DNA from 4 places in the Vibrio sp. TBV020 genome. Region 4 is predicted to be linked to each of the others. Evidence: predicted binding sites of a transcription regulator. Region 4 holds the regulator's gene; each other region holds the start of a gene.
What was found. The regulator CRP, encoded in region 4, controls carbon source genes, mostly activating them, when cyclic AMP is high. The targets are predictions, from matches to a motif close to TGTGANNNNNNTCACA.

Region 1 (4,937 bases), on a different contig from region 4:
TTTCTGTCAGTCACGAGTTCATTCTCTTCGGCCTGCTGCTGCAAAAACGTCAGAGTTTCATTGGCATCAGTGTATTTTGCTAAGGCGATTTGAGCACGAGCAATGTTACGCCATTGCAGCTGAGTAAAGTGGTTGCAAGCTTGCTCTGGACGCACAGTGGTTTCTAGCCATTGTTCGATAGAATCAAGGTCATCACGTGCTTGCCAATACAAGATAAGTGAAAGCGAGGCGTTCGCCGTCCAATCTACGTGATAAGTCGACTGTTTAAGTAGGTGAGTGATTTGCTCGATGAACTTACCCGCTTTATCGATTTCTCCTCTACCAATGGCAATTCGCGCTAACATTGAGTAGCTGTGTAAATGCTTACTTGGACTGTGATTACCCAGTATATCTAGCCCCTTGTATGCGCACTCTTCCGCTTCATCTAATCGATTCCAACACCATAAGATTTGTGCACGAATTCGAAGTAAGAACTCATGCAGAGGAACTTGCTGCAGCTGATGTTCTTCGATCAGTTTGAATGCATTGTCTTGAATTTCAAAAGCAGCTTGTACATAACCTTGAGCAATCAAGATTTCGCTTTGCTGCAACATTGCCCATAGAGCTTGATGGTAAACTTGATACTGACGAGCAAGCTTTTCAGTTTGCTGCATCATTGGCAGAGCACGACTTAAATGGCCAAGTACATGATTCACTTCACCGACAACTGAAGTGGCAACGATACGACTGCGGTAAACGGTGCTATCTAACTGACTTAGCGCGAGCTCCGCGAGTTCTAGAGCTTTTTCAGGTTCATTCTGGTTGATGGCAACCTGAGCACGCAGTGCATTGAATTCACCTTGTTCTTTGGTGCTTAGCACAACACTGAACTGAGCCATCTGTTCATCTGCTTTTGACAACAGATCACCGACGTCGTTATATCTGTGTTGGCTCTGAGCTAACCACGCCTGAAGCATGCAAAGTTTTGGTTCACTGTAGAGCTGTTCTGGTGCAAGTGAGTTGATGGCGGTTTCAAGGGATTGAAGTTCACCACCATTAAACATTTTCCAACCAAATTGGCTCAAGATATCGGCCGTGAGTTGGCGATCATTCGCTTCTTGCGCGTGGTGCAGAGCTTGGTGCGGAGAAGAAAGTTTTAACCACGCTTTCGCCGCAGTTTGGTGGAGTTTCTTTTCTTGCTGTGGAATACGCGCGCTGCGTTCGTGGGCTAGAAACTCGGCAAATAGATTGTGGAAGCGATACCAGTTTTGTTCACCTTCAAGTGGGTGAATAAACAGGCCGAAGCGATTCAATGATTCGATCATGCTTAGTGCGTCTTCACGCTCGGTCAGTTCTGATACCAAATAATCGTTGAAGTGATCAAGTACCGAACATTGCAGCAAGAATTGACGTGTTTCTTTGTCAAGTAAATCAAAGACTTCCTCGACTAAGTAGTCCCAGAGATGTGCGTGGTTGAATTCAGAAAAAGACTCGGCGGATTGAGCAAGCGTTTTATGTTGATGCTGGGCTTGCAGCGCGATCAATTGAAGCGCTGAAGGCCAACCTTCGACATAGTTGCGTAAGTTGGTTGCTGTGGTGTCATCAATACCATCGGCCACGCGTTGATTAAAAAATCGTGTGGTTTCTTCAGTATCAAATGCCAGAAGCTCATCACCAATTTCGATCATCAAATCACGTACACGCAGGTTAGCTGTACCTAAAGGCGGCGCTGCTCGGCTAGTAACGACTAAAGTCAGGTTGTCGGGCATGTGCTTTAGGAAAAAGCGCATTGCTTCATGAATATCGTCATCGTTAATTAGATGGTAGTCATCGAGCACCAAGTAGCATTCTTGGTGAAAACTAGAGATCTCGGTGAAGACCTCCCCAAATAAGGAATGGAGGGATGAAAATTGACGCTTTTCTGCCAATTTTTGCGAGTTGGGACAGCTGCCATCAGTCGCTTTGTTTAGTGCTTGAAGCAGGTAGTTCATAAAACGAAACGAATCGTTATCACTGTCATCAATGCTGTACCAACCAACGTGAGATTTGTCTGATAGCCACTGCGCAGCCATGGTGGTTTTGCCATAGCCCGCTGGTGAGCGAAACAATACCAATTTATAGAACGGTGCTTGTTGTAACAGATCTAAAACTCGAGGGCGTACGATTGCGTTATGTAAGCGCCCCGGACGTGTCAATTTAGAAGGAATCCACATCTCTCTATTCCCTTTGTTCCACCAAAGTGTGCCACTAGTGACTCTAGTAGCGGTCTGAGAAAGATGTTACTTGAGAAAAGTGAGGGCAGTTATCAGCCAAAGGTCGGATTTTTGTGTGATTCACAGTTTGTACGGAACTACGCCCTTAAAGTGTGATTTCCGTCACTTTTAGATCTTGGTTTGAATGGGGTGTGAATGCCTGTTTGCACCAAAAAACATGAAATTTGCATCAAATAGTAATTCTTAATGTGATCGAGCGTGCATATTCATCAATTGAGTATTTTGTAAGACACGGAACTTTAATACATCAGATGTAGGGTAAATTCGTTGGCGGTGTGATCTCAATCACCCGGGCTCAGCTGTGTTGAAAATTTAATGAGAGTTAGATCACTGAGTTGCGGGTAGTACGCCCTCTACGCCCTGTGTCCTCCTCCTAATACGCCGTCTAGGTGGGAGGATGTTTCGCAGATTATATCCATGCACGATATGTCTCAGATGGATTAGAACCAATAAGTGAGATTTCTCTAATGAAACCTACGCAACAGAAAAAATTTGATAAAGCCGCATTCCAAGAAAGTGTAAAACAACATTTATCGACCACTTACGCGAAGACCGAAGCAACTGCTACGCCGCGTGATTGGTATTTAGCAATGGGTCGAGCACTCGCTGAGCTCACTACACTAGACCTACTTAAAACTGAGCAAGACCCTAAAATTCAAAGCGCAAAAAGCGTTAACTACCTATCTCTAGAATTCCTAATCGGTCGCCTAACAGGTAACAACCTTATCAGCATGGGTCTGTATGAGCAGATCACAGAGGCGATGGAAGAACTAGGCCACAACCTAACTGACCTACTTGAAGAAGAGCGCGACCCATCATTGGGTAACGGTGGTCTTGGTCGTCTAGCAGCATGTTTCATGGATTCATGTGCGGCACAAGAGTTCCCAACAGTAGGTTACGGTCTGCACTACGAGTACGGCCTATTTAAGCAATCTTTCCAAGATGGCCGCCAAAAAGAAGCGCCAGATGCATGGCGTGGTGTTGAGGGTTACCCATGGGAAGTTGCCCGCCCAGAATTAGCACAAAACATCGGCTTCTACGGTCATGTAAACGTTGAATACGTTGACGGTCGTGAAGTACGTACTTGGGTTCCAGGTATGGAAGTGAAAGCGATGCCTTGGGATCTACCTATCGTTGGCTATGAATCAGACACGGTTTACCCACTACGTCTTTGGGAATGTCAGGCGATTGCCCCGTTCTCATTAGCAAGCTTTAACAACGGTGACTACTTCGAAGCACAGCACGGCCTGATCGATGCTGGTAACATCACAAAAGTACTTTACCCTAATGACAACCACGAGAAAGGCAAGACTCTGCGCTTAATGCAGCAGTACTTCCATGCTGCAGCATCTGTGCGTGATATTTTACGTCGCCATGAAGCGGCAGGTTATTCACTTGCTGATCTACCTAAGCAAGAAACTATTCAGTTAAACGATACGCACCCAACGATTGCGATTCCTGAACTGATGCGCATCCTACTTGATGAGAAAGGTCTGTCTTGGGATAAAGCATGGGAAATCAGCGCAAATACGTTCGCGTACACTAACCACACGCTACTTCCAGAAGCTCTTGAAACTTGGCCTGAGTCGCTAATCCAGCGCCTACTGCCTCGTCACATGGAAATTATCTTTGAAATCAACCACCACTTCTTACAAGACGTTCGTAAAATGTGGCCAGGTGACGGTGAGAAGCAAGCGAAGCTTTCTATCATCCAAGAGGGTTTCAACCGCATGGTTCGCATGGCTAACCTATGTGTGATTGGCTCTTACAAAGTAAACGGTGTAGCGGCGCTTCACTCACAGCTTGTTAAGAAAGACCTGTTCCCAGAGTTCAACGAAATCTTCCCAGGGAAACTGACCAACGTTACAAACGGTATTACGCCGCGTCGTTGGTTGAAGTTCTGTAACCCTGGTCTATCAAATCTAATTACTGACAAGATCGGTAATGAGTGGCCTGCGAAACTAGAACAGCTTGAAGGTATTGCTCAGTTTGCAACAGATGCAGAATTCCAAAAAGAATTCATGGCAGTTAAGAAGCAAAACAAACAGCGCCTTGCTGATTGGGTTCAAGAGAACATGGGTATCGAGCTAGATACTAACGCTATCTTTGACGTTCAAATTAAACGTCTACATGAATACAAGCGTCAGCACCTAGACTTGCTACACATTCTGTCTCTATACCACCGCATCATTAACGAACCTGATTTCGAATGTACGCCACGTGTATGTTTCTTTGCAGCGAAGGCAGCGCCGGGTTACCACCTAGCGAAAGAGATCATCTTCGCGGTGAATAAGGTTGCAGAGAAGATCAACAACGATCCTCGCATTGGCAACAAGCTGAAAGTGGTCTTCATCCCTGACTACCGTGTAAGTATGGCAGAAATCATCATTCCAGCAGCAGATGTTTCTCAGCAAATCTCGCTAGCAGGTAAAGAAGCGTCTGGTACAGGTAACATGAAGATGGCGCTAAACGGTGCGCTAACTATCGGTACGATGGATGGTGCAAACGTGGAGATCCGTGAAGAAGTAGGCGATGAAAACATCTACATCTTCGGTCTAGACGTTGACGGTGTTCAAGAAGTTCGTGCTCAAGGTTACAACCCATACGATTACTACCACTCAGATCCATTGCTAAAAGCATCGCTAGATCTTCTAGCGGGTGAAGAGTTTACTCCAGGTCAACCTG
Region 2 (4,937 bases), 280 kb from region 4:
AAAGAGCGAGCAGCGTGCACCATTAGGTCGAGCATCATTCAAGTACTTACCACTGAGACAGCCAAAGGCTAGCGGAGAGTAGGCCAATAGCTGAACTCCTTCGTAGTGACTGATTTCAGATAATCCAACTTCAAAGCTTCGGTTCAGTAAGTTGTAGGGATTTTGAATAGAGACAATTCTTGGCAATTCATGTTTTTCAGCCAAACGTAATAAGGTCATTACGCCCCAAGGTGTTTCATTGGACACGCCAATGTAACGAACTTTACCTGCTTTGATCAGTTCAGCGAGTGCTTCTAAAGTCTCTATTAGCGTGACTTCTTCTTGTTCATCTGGGTATGGATAATTGAGTTGACCAAAGCAGTTAGTTTGACGCTGAGGCCAGTGAAGCTGGTAAAGATCAACGTAATCTGTCTGTAGGCGTTTTAAGCTGTCGTCGATCGCTAAGTGGATGTTTTTTCTATCCAAGCTCATATTGTCTCGGATATATGGCACGTTTCTCGGGCCTGCGATTTTGGTTGCAAGTACGACTTTTTCACGTTTCCCTGATTTAGCAAGCCAGTTACCAATATATTGCTCGGTTAAGCCTTGTGTGTTTGCTTTTGGTGGTACTGGGTACATTTCAGCGGTATCAATGAAGTTCACACCTCGCTCGAGGGCGTAGTCGAGTTGGCTAAATGCTTCTTGCTCTGTGTTCTGCTCACCGAACGTCATTGTGCCAAGACAGATCTTACTTAGCTCAAGAGTCGAATGAGGTAACTTGTTGTATTGCATCGATCTTCCTTGTCATCACTGTTGAAGATATACCACTATAGGTGATTTTTCTGGGGTTAGAAAAGGATCAGGTAACAAATTCGCAAAAATTGCTAACTTGGCTAATACTGTTATATGGAGGTGAGTTATGCAAAAAAGTCAGTTAGATAAGTGGATTCATGGATACCATAAAGAGAGCTATCAACCGCCGAAAGTATTTGTAATTGGCTGTTCTGATTTGTCTCAGTACTTATTAGCCGTGGAATACAAACATAAACTCGAGCCAATAAAGGTTGATGATGAACCGATCCATTTTGATTCACTAGAGCTTGTCAAAGAGGAGCTGCTGCGCTTAGGAGTAGAGAGAGCATACTTACGTCTGCACAATGCATACGATGAATTTGGTGCTGGAGATGGGCCGTTGTACCACGATGTAGAGTTATCTTTGACCACACATTAAACGTAATGCTGTTCTAGAATTCGAGCGGTAAACTGAGTTCTAAGATAAAACCCTCTCGGCAGGGTTTTAATTGGTTTTCCGCTAGCGCCGTACGCTTCCGTTAGCACTCGACTGTTTGCTGCTTTTGGTCTCAGTTGAAGCATTTCACCATGTCGTGCATTGATCTGCTCTACGCGGCCAAGCACGATCATTTCCATCAACTCTTCCCAGTCTTGCTTTAGCTGCGATTCTTCTTCGTGACTTGGTGACCAAATTAGCGGCGAACCAACGCGTCGTTCAGCTAATGGAATCTCTCGTTCACCTTCTACTGGAACCCAGATAACACGGGATAGCTTATTTCTTACATGACTGGTTTCCCAAGTAAGGCCATGTACACCAACCAATGGAGCGACACAGACAAAAGTGGTTTCCAATGGCTTACCAGTGTAACTAATTGGGATCGTTTTCAATTCGATACCCAGTTTTTCAAAATCTTGAGTTGGTTTGCTTCCAGCAGTCGCACCTAAATGCCACTCGAGTAATTGACCAACCCAGCCTTTATCCCGGCGAAGATCCGGTGGCACATTGATCTTTGCCTCGTCAGCGAGTTCTTGAAAGCTGACACCAGCAATATTATTTGCTCGTTCAAGCAGTTCTTGTTCTGACTGAGGTTCGGATTTCATATGTCATCGATCTAATGTGTGGAGGGTCGCTATTGTAACGGAATCTGAGGAAATTTCGAATGTACTAAGATTGATCGTTATGAGCAAAAGATCATCATTTCTTAGGTTATCCACAGGTGCAACGCAAAATTAGTTAACTTTCATTGATTATGTATAAATTAACAGTGGTTTTTGAGTGATAAAATACTTGTCTTTTCAAGTTATTACCCAAGTCATGGACGCGGTGTGTGGATAAATGCAGGGTTGGTTGATCTTTGACCGATCTGTGTTGAGGTTATATTTTAAAGTTGGGATTCCATGTTTTTCACAGTGATGTTTTATTAATTGTATGTTTTAAAAGGATTAATTATCTACCTTCGCTTAATGTTGATATTGCTGCTTTACAGTGCGTTCGATTATTGATCACTTTCTCATTGATTCTTCACATAGTTATACACAGAAAAGGTGAATAAATGTGGCCTATGTCTCACATGTGTGTGAGTAACCTTGGTTTTGATTAAAAGTTATCCATTATTCAGAAGGAAGGTAATATTTTCTGTGTTAGTCACACTAGTAAGTTTGCTCCTGCTGGGGATATGTGGAAAAATCACTGTAATTAAGAATTTATTAGAGGTTGGCCAGTGATAGATGGCGATGGTTACCGCTTAAATGTGGGAATTGTAATCTGTAACAGCCATGGTCAGGTCTTCTGGGCAAAACGATACGGACAACACTCTTGGCAGTTCCCTCAAGGCGGAATTGACGAAGGTGAAACACCTGAACAAGCAATGTACAGGGAGTTATACGAAGAGGTTGGTCTTACTAAAAAAGATGTCAAAATCGTAGCGACAAGTCGTCATTGGTTAAGGTACAAACTACCAAAGCGACTCGTACGTTGGGATTCGAAACCGGTTTGTATCGGCCAAAAACAGAAATGGTTTCTACTGCGCTTAGATTGTGATGAATCACGAATTAACATGCAGCGAGGTAGTTCCCCTGAATTTGATGGTTGGCGTTGGGTAAGTTATTGGTATCCAGTGCGACAAGTGGTCTCTTTCAAGCGCGATGTTTATCGACGAGCAATGAAAGAGTTTGCATCCATGGCGATGCCATTTAAAGAACGCAGAGTTAAAGGTAAGCGTAAGCATCGAAGAGGATAGGCATGCTTTCTCAGCTAAGGGAAATAGTTGAACAAGTATCTAAAGTTGATGAAGTCCATCAAGCTTTAGATATTCTAGTAAAGCAAACGTGCAGTGCTATGAGCACTGAGTGTTGTACTGTCTATCTTGCCAATGAAGAAATGCAGCGCCTAGAGTTGATGGCGACTCAGGGGTTGCGTTTCAAAGGCGATAAAATTCATATCCGCTTTAGTGAAGGCTTGGTCGGCTTGGTTAAGCGTAGTGCTGAGCCGTTGAACCTTGCTGAAGCATCAAAACATCCCAAATTTAAATACTTCTCAGAACTTGGTGAAGAAATTTACCAAAGTTTTCTAGGCACACCTATTATTTACCGCAAGCAGGTGCTTGGGGTTTTAGTCGTGCAACAAAAAACGCCACGTTTATTTAATGAAATGGAAGAGTCTTTCTTAGTGACTCTTGCTGCACAGCTCGCGGTGATCATTGCCCATGCTCAAACCCAAGGGCATTGGCGGTTAGAGAAAAAGCAACAGGCGATACGTGGTGTACCTGCGTCTTCGGGGGTTGCGATCGGAGAGTTTTGGTGGGATGACACTCAACCTGAGCTCTCTAATATCTATCCTGCATCGACACTTGATGTTGAACGTGAGCAGGAGTGGTTATTGCTCGCAATTGAAGAAGCATTGAGTGATTTTCGCCGTATGCGCAAAAAGCTTGATAGCGAAATCAATAAAGATGCGTTGGCGATATTTGATCTGTTTACTCACTTATTGAACGACCCAATGCTGCGTAAAGACTTAAAAGCGCAGATCCAAAAAGGGGATCGAGCCGACTGGGCGTTACGTCAGGTTGTTGAGTCCTATTCAAATCGCTTTGCTCGTATGTCAGATGTTTACTTACGTGAACGTGCACAAGATATTCGCGAGTTAGGCCAGCGTTTACTGTTCTTCTTACACAATACCGAGCAAGATCGTCAGGTTATCGAAAAGCCGGTTATCTTGGTTGTTCGTGAGCTCACGGCAAGCTTGCTCGCGTCGGTACCTAAAGAAAAGCTTCTGGCGGTTATCTCTCTAGAAGGTGCCGCGAATTCACACGCTGCAATTTTGTCACGAGCGCTTGGTATTCCGGCGGTGATGGGCGTGAGCCTCAACTTAAAGGCGATTAACGGTAAGTTGGGTGTTGTTGATGGCTACAGTGGTAAAATTCTTGTTTCGCCAAACCGTCAGTTACTACGTGAGTATCGAGAATTAGCCAATGAAGAGCGCGAATTGGCGAATATGGTCAATCAGCGTATCGAAGAGCCTGCATTTACCAAAGATGGCGAACGCATTGAAGTGATGCTTAATGCGGGTTTGAGTGCTGATGCGAATATTGCGATCAACCAAGGCGTTGATGGGGTAGGGCTATATCGAACTGAAATCTCGTTTTTGTTGCAACATCGCTTCCCTTCAGAAGAAGAGCAAACTCAGCAATATCAAGCCGTATTAAATACCTACCCTAATAAACGGGTTGTGATGCGTACCCTCGATGTAGGTGGAGATAAAGCTTTACCATATCTTCCTATTGAAGAAGACAACCCATTCTTGGGCTGGCGAGGTATCCGATTCACGCTCGATCACCCAGATATTTTCTTAATGCAAATCCGCGCAATGATGCGTGCGAGCTCAACACACCAGAACTTAAGTATTTTACTGCCAATGGTATCGGGAGCTCAGGAACTGGATGATGCGATTGAGTTAATCGAACGCGCTTATGATGAAGTTTCTGAACTTGATGATCGTGTTCGTATGCCTGAAATCGGCGTGATGATTGAAGTGCCATCCATGATTTACTTACTGCCCTTGATAGCGAGTAAAGTGGATTTTGTCTCTATCGGCACCAACGACTTAACGCAGTATCTACTTGCCGTGGATCGTAATAACGCTCGTGTCGCTGATGTTTACGAATCGA
Region 3 (4,937 bases), 1.2 Mb from region 4:
GAATGAGCTCGTCGATATTGTGAACATGACGCCGCTTATGCATGTTTCAGGGATGCTAGGCAAAGAGTGTAATTACACCAGTTGGATTGTGCCTGTAGCTTGGCACCCGACTAACCAAAATGCCGTTATTTGTGTCGACTTAGCAAAAGACCCGCAGGCATTGCTGGATCTTGACGTCGAACAGCTGCGCGAACGTTTATACACCAAACATTCTGAACTAGACCCTGATGAGTTACCTGTCCCGGTAAAACTTGTTCATTTGAATAAGTGCCCTATTTTAGCACCAGCAAAAACGCTAACCGCAGAAAATGCCGAGAAAATTGGCATTGACCGTGAACAATGTCTTCAGAACTTGGCACTGTTACGTCAGCACCCAGAAGTACGTGAAAAGCTGATTGGCCTCTACGCCATTGAACGAGAATATGAGAAAAGTTCAGATGTCGATACCATGCTGTACGATGGTTTCTTCTCACCAGCAGATAAAACCGCAATGGATATTGTCCGCGAAACGGATCCTAACAATCTTGCAGCTCTTGATATTTCCTTTAACGATGAGCGTATCAAACCATTGTTATTCCGCTACCGTGCTAGAAACTTCCCTTGGACTTTAGATGAGTCTGAGCAACAGCGTTGGGCAAATCACTGTCGTGAGTACTTCGAAAGTCGTATTGAAGACTACATGCTTAATTTGGAAAACTTAGTCCACGAGCACGAGAGTGATGAAAAGAAGATGGCTATTTTAAAATCCATCTATCAATACGTACAAAAGCGAGTATCCTAGAAACAAATTAGAACAACGATTACTAAGTCCTGCCCCTACAAGAATGCCTGGTCACCCAATCTAATAATAATGAAGGGATTAGGCTCTTAAATCACTAGAGCTTTCATCCGACTGAAAGCTCACAGTTGGACATTACTACATTATGGCGAAAACTTTGCTTCAATATGTCGTCTCCATCGGCTTGATATTTCTCTGCCTTGTGGCTGGCATTAACATTCAACACCTTCTGGATATTTCAATTCCAGGTAGCATCATCGGCATGTTGATTCTATTTGGTTTAATGGCAAGCGGTCTTGTACCTTCGGATTGGGTTCGTCCGGGTGCGTCGCTATTCATTCGTTACATGGTGTTATTGTTCGTCCCTATCAGTGTCGGACTGATGCAGCATTTCGATATGTTGATCGCCAATGCTTTACCAATCCTAGCCAGCGCTGTTGGTGGTACCTTGATAGTCTTAGTCCTTCTCGGGTTAATGCTTGATCGTATGCTTAAAGGGGGACAAAAATAATGTGGCTACTCGTTACTATTTTGGTCTTCTTCTCCGCTCGCTGGATCTGTCAGAAATTTAATAGCCCCTTTATGAATCCGCTGTTAGTGAGCATCGCGGTGATTATTCCTATTCTAACCTATTTGAAAGTGCCCTTTGAGACCTATTACGCAGACAATCAATGGATCAATTACTTGCTTCAACCGGCAGTCGTGGCTTTGGCATTCCCACTTTATGAGCAACTTCCTCAGATCCGTGCTAACTGGCGCATCATTATGTTGGCGTGTGGTGTTGGCAGCGTTATGTCAATGGCAACGGCATCACTGATAGCAGTCTACCTCCAAGCAGATCTTTCTTTGATCGCGAGTTTGCTCGGCAAATCAGTCACGACTCCAATTGCAATGGAAGTTTCTAGCCATTTAGGAGGCGAACCGGCAATTGCAGCAATACTCGTCCTGATTGTTGGCCTATTTGGTGCGATTATGGCCTACCCAATCTATAACCTTCTGAATATTACCCACCCTATTGCCAAAGGGTTGACGATGGGTACGGTTTCTCATGCGCTTGGTACAGCAACATGCGCAGAGAAAGACCCACAAGACGCTGCATTTAGCTCATTAGCTCTTGTCGTTTGCGGTGTCATCACATCGATACTAGCTCCTTCATTTTTCACTTTGGCTGTCTGGTTGGCAGCCTAATACTCCTCTGTCGAGCTACGATATGTGGCTCGACTTACATCACGCTTTCTCCGACTGCAATCGTTATCATGTGTGAGCTCACTCTAATTGTGAAATTCAGACAACCGTTACATATATATGTGTGATCTACATCTCTGAACTATTCTGTGTTTTACCTAAAATGTAATACCAATATCCTAGTTTACTGTCGGCTTTTCGGCTCTAAACTCAAAGGTATCAACTCAGTTATTAAAGGACTCACTATGAGAAGCCGCATTGAACAGGCGTTAGCTGAAGCGCCAAAAACCGTAGCAGATTTCTTATCTCCTATTCTTCTTGCTGACGATTTTGACGCGACGCTTTCTTCGGAACAATTTGAACAGTTATTGGCTCTTTCTGGTATGGAAGATGCTGAACTGCGTGTCGCTTTACTTCCTTTTGCAGCGGCATACTCATACGCTCCACTTTCAAATTTCTACGTGGGTGCAATTGTTCGCGGTCTATCAGGTAAGCTCTATTTTGGTGCTAACGTTGAGTTTGGTGGCGTACAACTTGGACAAACTGTCCACGCAGAACAATCAGCAATTAGCCACGCTTGGATGAAAGGAGAACAAGGTGTGGCTGATATCACGATCAACTTCAGCCCATGCGGCCACTGTCGCCAGTTCATGAATGAGCTTTCTACTGCTGATAAGTTGGAAATTCAACTTCCTCAACGCGACAGCAAACTACTACAAGAGTATCTGCCTGAATCGTTTGGCCCGGCCGATCTAGGCATTAAGTCAGCATTAATGGCTAAGACAGATCATGGAAAACAAACCCAAGAAGATGATCAGTTACTTCAATTAGCGGTTGCTGCATTAAATCGAAGTCATGCTCCTTATACACACAACTTAAGTGGTGTAGCTCTTCGTATGAATAACGGCAAGGTATATCAGGGTGCGTACGCAGAAAATGCCGCATTTAACCCGAGCCTACCACCACTTCAGGTAGCTTTAATCCAGCTACTATTGGATCGCCAAGACTTGGCTGATATCGAGTCAGCAGCATTAGTAGAGGTAGCGGAAGGAACGATTAGTCATCTAGCGACGACTCAATCAACACTTGAGGCTCTAAACCCTGATATTCCAATGAGTTACCTAGAAGTCTAAAGCTCACTTATTGAAACCGAGAATATTAAAAAGGCGCTGTAATAGCGCCTTTTTCTTTTTTAGATTTTAAGCCTCAAAGAAAGGGGTCGCATCCACCTCTAACTGGCTTTGAGCAATCGCTTTCTCGATTTTGAGCTGTGAACCTTTGAGGCTAACAAATGCGACATCAATAAAGCGTTTATATTTTCGAGAGTAAAAGCACTTTACTTCGGGCTTAAGAGGGTCGTTTGCATTCGAAGTCCAGACGATACCTACGCGCCCATCACTCAGCTCTACAATTGCTCCAACCGGATACACACCAATACAATTAATAAACTTGTATACCAGTTCTTTATCAAGATGATTAGGCGTCAAGCTAAGTAAAATCTTAAATGCTTCTGCAGGACTCATTCCTTTTTTGTAGCAACGGTCCGCAGTCAGAGCATCATAAATGTCAACGATACAGCTCATACGACCATGTATAGGAAGTTGCTCTTCCGTCAACCCATTAGGGTAACCAGTGCCATCGAGCTTTTCATGATGCATTAAGCAGACATCACGGCTAACGTCACTCAGGCCTGCGACCTTCATAATGATTTCACCTGCATACACTTGGTGTAACTTCATGTGCTCATATTCTTCAGGCGTTAATCTTGCTGGTTTGTGAAGAACTTTATCATCAACCTTAACTTTACCTACGTCGTGGATAATTCCTCCGATAGCCATCTGCTTTAGTGTCTCTTTTGGTAACGCTAAATGTTTACCAAACGTCACGAGAAGCGTTGCTACATTCACTGAGTGTTCGAGCAGGTATTCATCTTTGCTACGTAAAGCAGACACACATTGCAAGGCGTCTGAATTCAGTAGAACGGATTCAATCAAGTCATCGGCTAACCCATCTAACTCATCAACCTGAATCGGTTTACCGTCAAAAGTTTGCGATAGAATTTTTTGGGCAAGGCCTTTCGCATCTCTAATGATCTTTTGGGCTTTTTGTTGCTGAGAAAAACGACTCACCTTTTTTCTTTTAAGTGGTGATGTTGTAACTGCTGGAGGTTCTAAATCAAGATCTTGTTCCAACGCCTTTTCAACCACCGGCTTAAACACGCTCCCCCTAGCTGACAGTTCCTTGTCTACCCACGCGTATTTAATACCATTTTTGATCAACTGATCGATCGCTTTACGGTTAGGAACCCTACCGGCATTCGCTAAGTTAACTCTTTTGCTGTCCTCAATAGCGGTGACGAACATACCTGTCATAAGAGTATTAATTGGAATTTTTATGGAATTGTTGGGATCATACTGCATTGATAGTGAAGCCAATATTAATAATGAGGAGACTTTAGTTCACAAAAATTATATCTCTATTTGCCTGCTTTTACTCAATTCATCACGATTTAACTATAAATCCGGTCAATTAATTGCGCTAACTTGAGACCTAAGTCTACGTTGTCGACAAAACATTCACTTTTCTGATCGTTTGAGCTACCACACTCTCCAAACCGAGAAAAACATAAAACAACAGACGCAAACGTTTGCTTTTTCTAAATGGATGAGTATTATGCGACACAGTTATTATTCCTCTTAAACGTTAAGGTTATCTATGTTTGGTACTGCGACAGCTAAAAATTCAACTCGTGTTTTGTTATTAGGCTCTGGTGAACTTGGTAAAGAGGTTGCCATTGAATGCCAACGCTTAGGACTAGAAGTAATCGCATGTGACCGCTACGAAAACGCGCCAGCAATGCAAGTTGCACACCGTAGCTACACGTTAGATATGCTTGATGGCGATGCGTTAAAAGCCATTATCGATAAAGAACAACCAGACTACGTCGTACCAGAAATTGAAGCGATTGCGACAG
Region 4 (4,937 bases):
TCAAGGTGAGGCAATGAACTCACAAAGCCCATACAACAATGAAGTCATCTGGCAGGGTGAAAGTGCGACGCCAGATCAAGTTGAACAGGCCGTATCAGCAGCGCGTAGCGCATTTGTTGGCTGGAAGAAAATGAGCTTTGCTGAACGCGAAGCGATTGTTCTAGCTTTTGCTGAGAAAGTGAAAGAGAACAGCGAGCAAATTGCTGAAATCATCGCTAAAGAAACTGGTAAGCCGATTTGGGAAACGCGCACTGAAGCGGCCGCTATGGCTGGCAAAATTGCGATTTCTATCCGTGCTTACCATGACCGTACTGGTGAAGCGCAGAGAGAAGCTGCAGGTAACCAGATTGTACTTCGCCACCGACCTCTGGGTGTAATGGCAGTATTTGGTCCATATAACTTCCCTGGTCACTTGCCAAATGGTCACATTGTTCCGGCGCTTCTTGCTGGTAATACCGTAGTATTCAAACCATCAGAGCAAACCCCGTTAACGGGTGAGTTCGCGATGAAGCTGTGGGATCAGGTTGGTCTACCTAAAGGGGTAATCAACCTTGTACAAGGTGCGAAAGAAACAGGTATCGCACTGGCTGATTCTAAGGGGCTTGATGGTGTGCTATTCACAGGTAGTGCGAATACAGGTCATATCCTTCACAAACAGTTTGCAGGCCAACCGGGTAAAATGTTGGCACTAGAGATGGGTGGTAATAACCCAATGGTTATCTCTGAAAACTACGGTGAAGTCGATGCAACGGTCTACACCATTATCCAATCGGCATTTATCAGTGCCGGTCAACGTTGTACTTGTGCTCGTCGTCTGTATGTTCCAGTCGGTGAGAAAGGTGACCTACTAGTAAGCAAGCTAGTAGAAGCGACGAACAAGATTCGTGTTGATCAGCCATTCGCTGAACCTGCGCCATTCATGGGACCGCAGATCTCTAAAGCTGCGGCTGACTTTATCCTTGCAGCACAATCCAATCTGCAAAAACTGGGTGGTCAGAGTTTGATTGAAGCACAGGCAGGTGAAGCAGCATTTGTGACGCCTGGCATTATCGATGTGACAGCGATTGCTGAATTGCCTGATGAAGAGTACTTCGGTCCATTGCTGCAAGTCGTTCGTTACCAAGGTTTAGAAAAAGCAGTCGAGCTAGCAAACGATACACGTTTTGGCTTATCCGCTGGTCTAGTTTCTACTGACGATGGCGAGTGGGAATATTTTGTTGACCATATCCGAGCGGGTATCGTGAACCGTAACCGTCAGCTAACGGGCGCAAGTGGTGATGCACCATTTGGTGGTCCTGGTGCGTCGGGCAACTTACGACCAAGTGCTTACTATGCAGCAGACTACTGTGCTTACCCAATGGCATCGATGGAAGGCGGAGAAACGATTCTTCCTGCGACCTTGAGCCCAGGGGTAGAGCTATAAAAATATTAGGTCAGTAAGAACCTAAATTAAGGGAATTCCCTTCTTCCTCCCTGAGCAGGGAGGTTTTAACGTCACAGGTTGAAGGCTATCAAACTGATTATCTGGACAAGTCGGTTTGGTAGCCTCTTTTATACCAAAAATTAAACGAATAACGATAACAACGACCTAACTCTATAACGTAAACAACCCCATACAAGGAGGCGTTATGACGCCAGATGTTTTATTCCAACAGTTATGGACGGACTATATTCAACGCTTGTGTCCTTCTGCTGAAAAAGTGCATCAACTTCTACAAGAAGATGAGGCTCTCATCAATGACCATATTGCTCTGCGAACCTTTAATATTGAGCCATTAGGTATTGCAACACTGGCTCAGCCTTTCTTGGATGCTGGCTATAAACCATGTGGTGATTATGAGTTTGAAAGCAAGAAGCTGGTGGCTAAGCATTTTGAACATCCTGATCCTAAACAACCTAAAGTGTTTATCAGTGAGCTTAAAGTGAATGAGTGTTCTGACGAGCTTCAGGCGATCGTTGCCAAGCTTGTAGAGCAATTGGACACCCATGATCTAAAAGGTGCTGACTTCCTGTGGGGTGGCCGTTTATGGGAGTTGAGTTATCAAGATTTCCAAACGCTAGCGAAAGAGAGTGAATACGCTTCTTGGCTCGCAGCACATGGTTACGGTGCGAACCACTTTACTGTGAGTGTGAATCAATTGAACGCCTTTGATGAAGTGAAAGGTGTTAATGATCATCTTCGCCAAGCTGGTTTCACTATCAATGAATCGGGCGGTGAAGTGAAAGGCTCTCCAGATGTATTGCTAGAGCAATCTTCTACTATGGCTGACAAAGTCGCAGTGTCATTTGCTGAAGGAACGGAAATCATTCCTGGTGGTTTTTATGAATTTGCTAAGCGCTACCCAATGGCGAATGGTGAGTTGTACCCAGGATTTGTAGCAGCATCTGCAGATAAGATTTTTGAAAGTACCAACGGATAAAAAGCAGAAGTGAAAACGGCTTTGCCCCTAGGGAGATAGACGTCATTCCATAGACCGACGCAGGAGGGAGTAGGGAATCTTCATCGGTTGGCTTTCTTGCTTGCAGAGATCCCCAACTCAGTCGTCCCTCCTTCTCGGGGATGACGCAAATAAACAAAAAAGCCACCAATGTCTCCATTGGTGGCTTTTAAATTTTTTAAACGTTAATTGGGATTAACGAGTACCGTATACCACGATAGTTTTACCGTGTGCAGAAATTAGGTTCTGCTCTTCTAGCATCTTCAGGATACGACCTACTGTCTCACGTGAACAGCCAACAATCTGACCGATCTCTTGACGAGTGATCTTGATTTGCATGCCGTCTGGGTGAGTCATCGCATCAGGTTGCTTCGCTAGGTTTAGTAGCGTTTGAGCGATACGGCCAGTAACGTCTAGGAATGCTAGGTCACCCACTTTTTGGCTAGTCACTTGTAGGCGGCTTGCCATTTGCGCAGAAAGGCGCATTAGGATGTCTGGGTTAACTTGGATTAGCTGACGGAATTTCTTGAAAGAGATTTCCGCTACTTCACAAGGAGATTTAGCACGAACCCAAGCAGTACGCTCTTGATCTTCTTCGAATAGACCAAGCTCACCGATGAAATCACCTTGGTTTAGGTAAGAAAGGATCATTTCCTTACCTTCTTCGTCCTTGATAAGAACCGCAACAGAGCCTTTAACGATGTAGTACAACGTCTCAGCTTTTTCGCCCGCGTGAATTAGCGTGCTTTTTGATGGGTACTTATGAATATGACAGTGTGAAAGGAACCACTCTAATGTTGGGTCGGTTTGAGGTTTACCTAGAACCATAATATCTCACTTCCTCTGCAGGGTACGCTTGTCGCTTTCCATGTTTTAGCAAAGCCTTAAATAGGCTTACTAGGATAAGAGCACTTTACAAATGCTGCAAGCTATCTTGTGTTTCGGTAAGAAATAGTATCCTTTTTCGAAAACGATTTCTTGATTTTAATCGGGTCAAGCGGTGTATTTACTACGCAAAACTGTGCACATGATCACGGTATGAAAAGTAATCGCGTTCTAGCCATGAGTATTAGCCAATTTTCCCGGTTTCGATGAGTTGTTGAAGAATAGGGCGTACGATTAATTCCATCGCAAAACTCATCTTGCCACCAGGGACAACAATGGTGTTATGACGGGACATAAACGAACCATCAATCATTGCGAGTAAATATGGGAAATCGACATTCTTGATACCACGCAAGCGGATCACGACAAAGCTCTCATCTAAGCTAGGGATTCCTTTCGCATTAAGTGGGTTAGAAGTATCGACGGTTGGTACGCGCTGAAAGTTAATATGAGTACGAGAAAACTGCGGTGTGATGTAGTTTAGGTAATCATCCATTGAGCGAACAATGGAGTCCATTACCGCTTCACGAGAATGGCCTCTATCACGGGTATCGCGTACGAACTTTTGAATCCATTCAAGGTTTACGATGGGTACCATGCCAATCAGAAAATCGACATGTTGAGCTACGTTGACATCACCATCGACTACGCCACCATGAAGACCTTCGTAGAATAGTACATCTGAGTTTTCTGGTAAGTCTTGCCAAGGAGTAAATGTACCTGGCATTTGATTGTAAGGGACGGCTTCGTCAAAGGTGTGTAGATAGCGACGAACTTGGCCTATACCTTCTTGTCCATATTTACGGAAGAACTCAGCTAACCCACCAAAGTCATTCGCCTGTGGACCAAAATAGCTAATGTGGCGGCCTTGTTCTCGAGCTTTACGGATCTCTACATCCATTTCTGGACGGGTGAAGCGGTGAAAACTATCGCCCTCAACCCATGCAGGTTTGACGTTCATCATGTTGAACATCTTGCGGAAAGCTTCAGAGGTAGTGGTAGTTCCGGCACCGGAAGAACCAGTAACGGCAATAATTGGGTGTTTTGCTGACATGACAAACCTTGTCTGAGAATACGTTCCTGTAATCGACGCCCACTATAACACGCTTTAATGGGGCGTCACTGTATGCGGTTCTCTAAAATTTATTTTTGAGTTGGATATCGACCGTTTCATGCAATTCAGAGAAAACAACGACTGCTTCACCGGACTCAAGCTGCTTCTTGATTTGGTCGATTTTACTTTGTAGCGAGACCTCGATAGCACCATAGTCAGTGCCTTCGCGTAGGACGAATTCTTTGATTAAGTTATCCAGTGTGTCCGGGTCAATTTGTTGCCAAGGAACAATCATAAATACCTCTAGATTTTATGTTCGTTGTAGACGCTGGGTATTATGCCGAAACTGCCAGACTTTCATAGTAGGCGGGCAACGCTTCTTCTAACCAAAAACGGGGCTTTATTGCACTACCAGTGACAAAACCGACGTGTCCACCTTGCTCGAAAAGGCGGTAGTCGATGTTATCCGGCAAGACATATTTGGGGATCACCGCATCGGTCATAAAAGGATCGTCTTTAGCATGAATGATCTGGGTTGGAAGAGTGATCTCTTTTAAGCG

Region 1: a site for CRP is predicted at 2,569-2,584, ahead of AAFX28_RS04375 (glycogen/starch/alpha-glucan phosphorylase). Genes of this name have one in related genera too.
Region 2: a site for CRP is predicted at 2,326-2,341, ahead of rppH (RNA pyrophosphohydrolase). Genes of this name have one in related genera too.
Region 3: a site for CRP is predicted at 2,038-2,053, ahead of cdd (cytidine deaminase). Genes of this name have one in related genera too.

The regions. Positions count from the first base shown of each region.
Region 1 covers NZ_JBEEAQ010000001.1:1,029,039-1,033,975, forward strand. The annotation lists gene malT (HTH-type transcriptional regulator MalT) at 1-2,192, opposite strand, end outside; gene AAFX28_RS04375 (glycogen/starch/alpha-glucan phosphorylase) at 2,720-4,937, shown strand, end outside.
Region 2 covers NZ_JBEEAQ010000003.1:727,400-732,336, forward strand. The annotation lists gene AAFX28_RS11365 (NADP(H)-dependent aldo-keto reductase) at 1-771, opposite strand, end outside; gene AAFX28_RS11370 (DUF6482 family protein) at 899-1,210, shown strand; gene mutH (DNA mismatch repair endonuclease MutH) at 1,207-1,872, opposite strand; gene rppH (RNA pyrophosphohydrolase) at 2,493-3,011, shown strand; gene ptsP (phosphoenolpyruvate--protein phosphotransferase) at 3,014-4,937, shown strand, end outside.
Region 3 covers NZ_JBEEAQ010000003.1:1,638,977-1,643,913, reverse strand. The annotation lists gene sbcB (exodeoxyribonuclease I) at 1-781, shown strand, start outside; gene AAFX28_RS15745 (CidA/LrgA family protein) at 924-1,289, shown strand; gene AAFX28_RS15740 (CidB/LrgB family autolysis modulator) at 1,289-1,966, shown strand; gene cdd (cytidine deaminase) at 2,209-3,096, shown strand; gene AAFX28_RS15730 (HD-GYP domain-containing protein) at 3,163-4,383, opposite strand; gene purT (formate-dependent phosphoribosylglycinamide formyltransferase) at 4,679-4,937, shown strand, end outside.
Region 4 covers NZ_JBEEAQ010000003.1:446,065-451,001, forward strand. The annotation lists gene astD (succinylglutamate-semialdehyde dehydrogenase) at 1-1,423, shown strand, start outside; gene AAFX28_RS09980 (DUF1338 domain-containing protein) at 1,629-2,420, shown strand; gene crp (cAMP-activated global transcriptional regulator CRP) at 2,634-3,266, opposite strand; gene AAFX28_RS09990 (phosphoribulokinase) at 3,508-4,377, opposite strand; gene AAFX28_RS09995 (YheU family protein) at 4,460-4,672, opposite strand; gene AAFX28_RS10000 (hydrolase) at 4,713-4,937, opposite strand, start outside.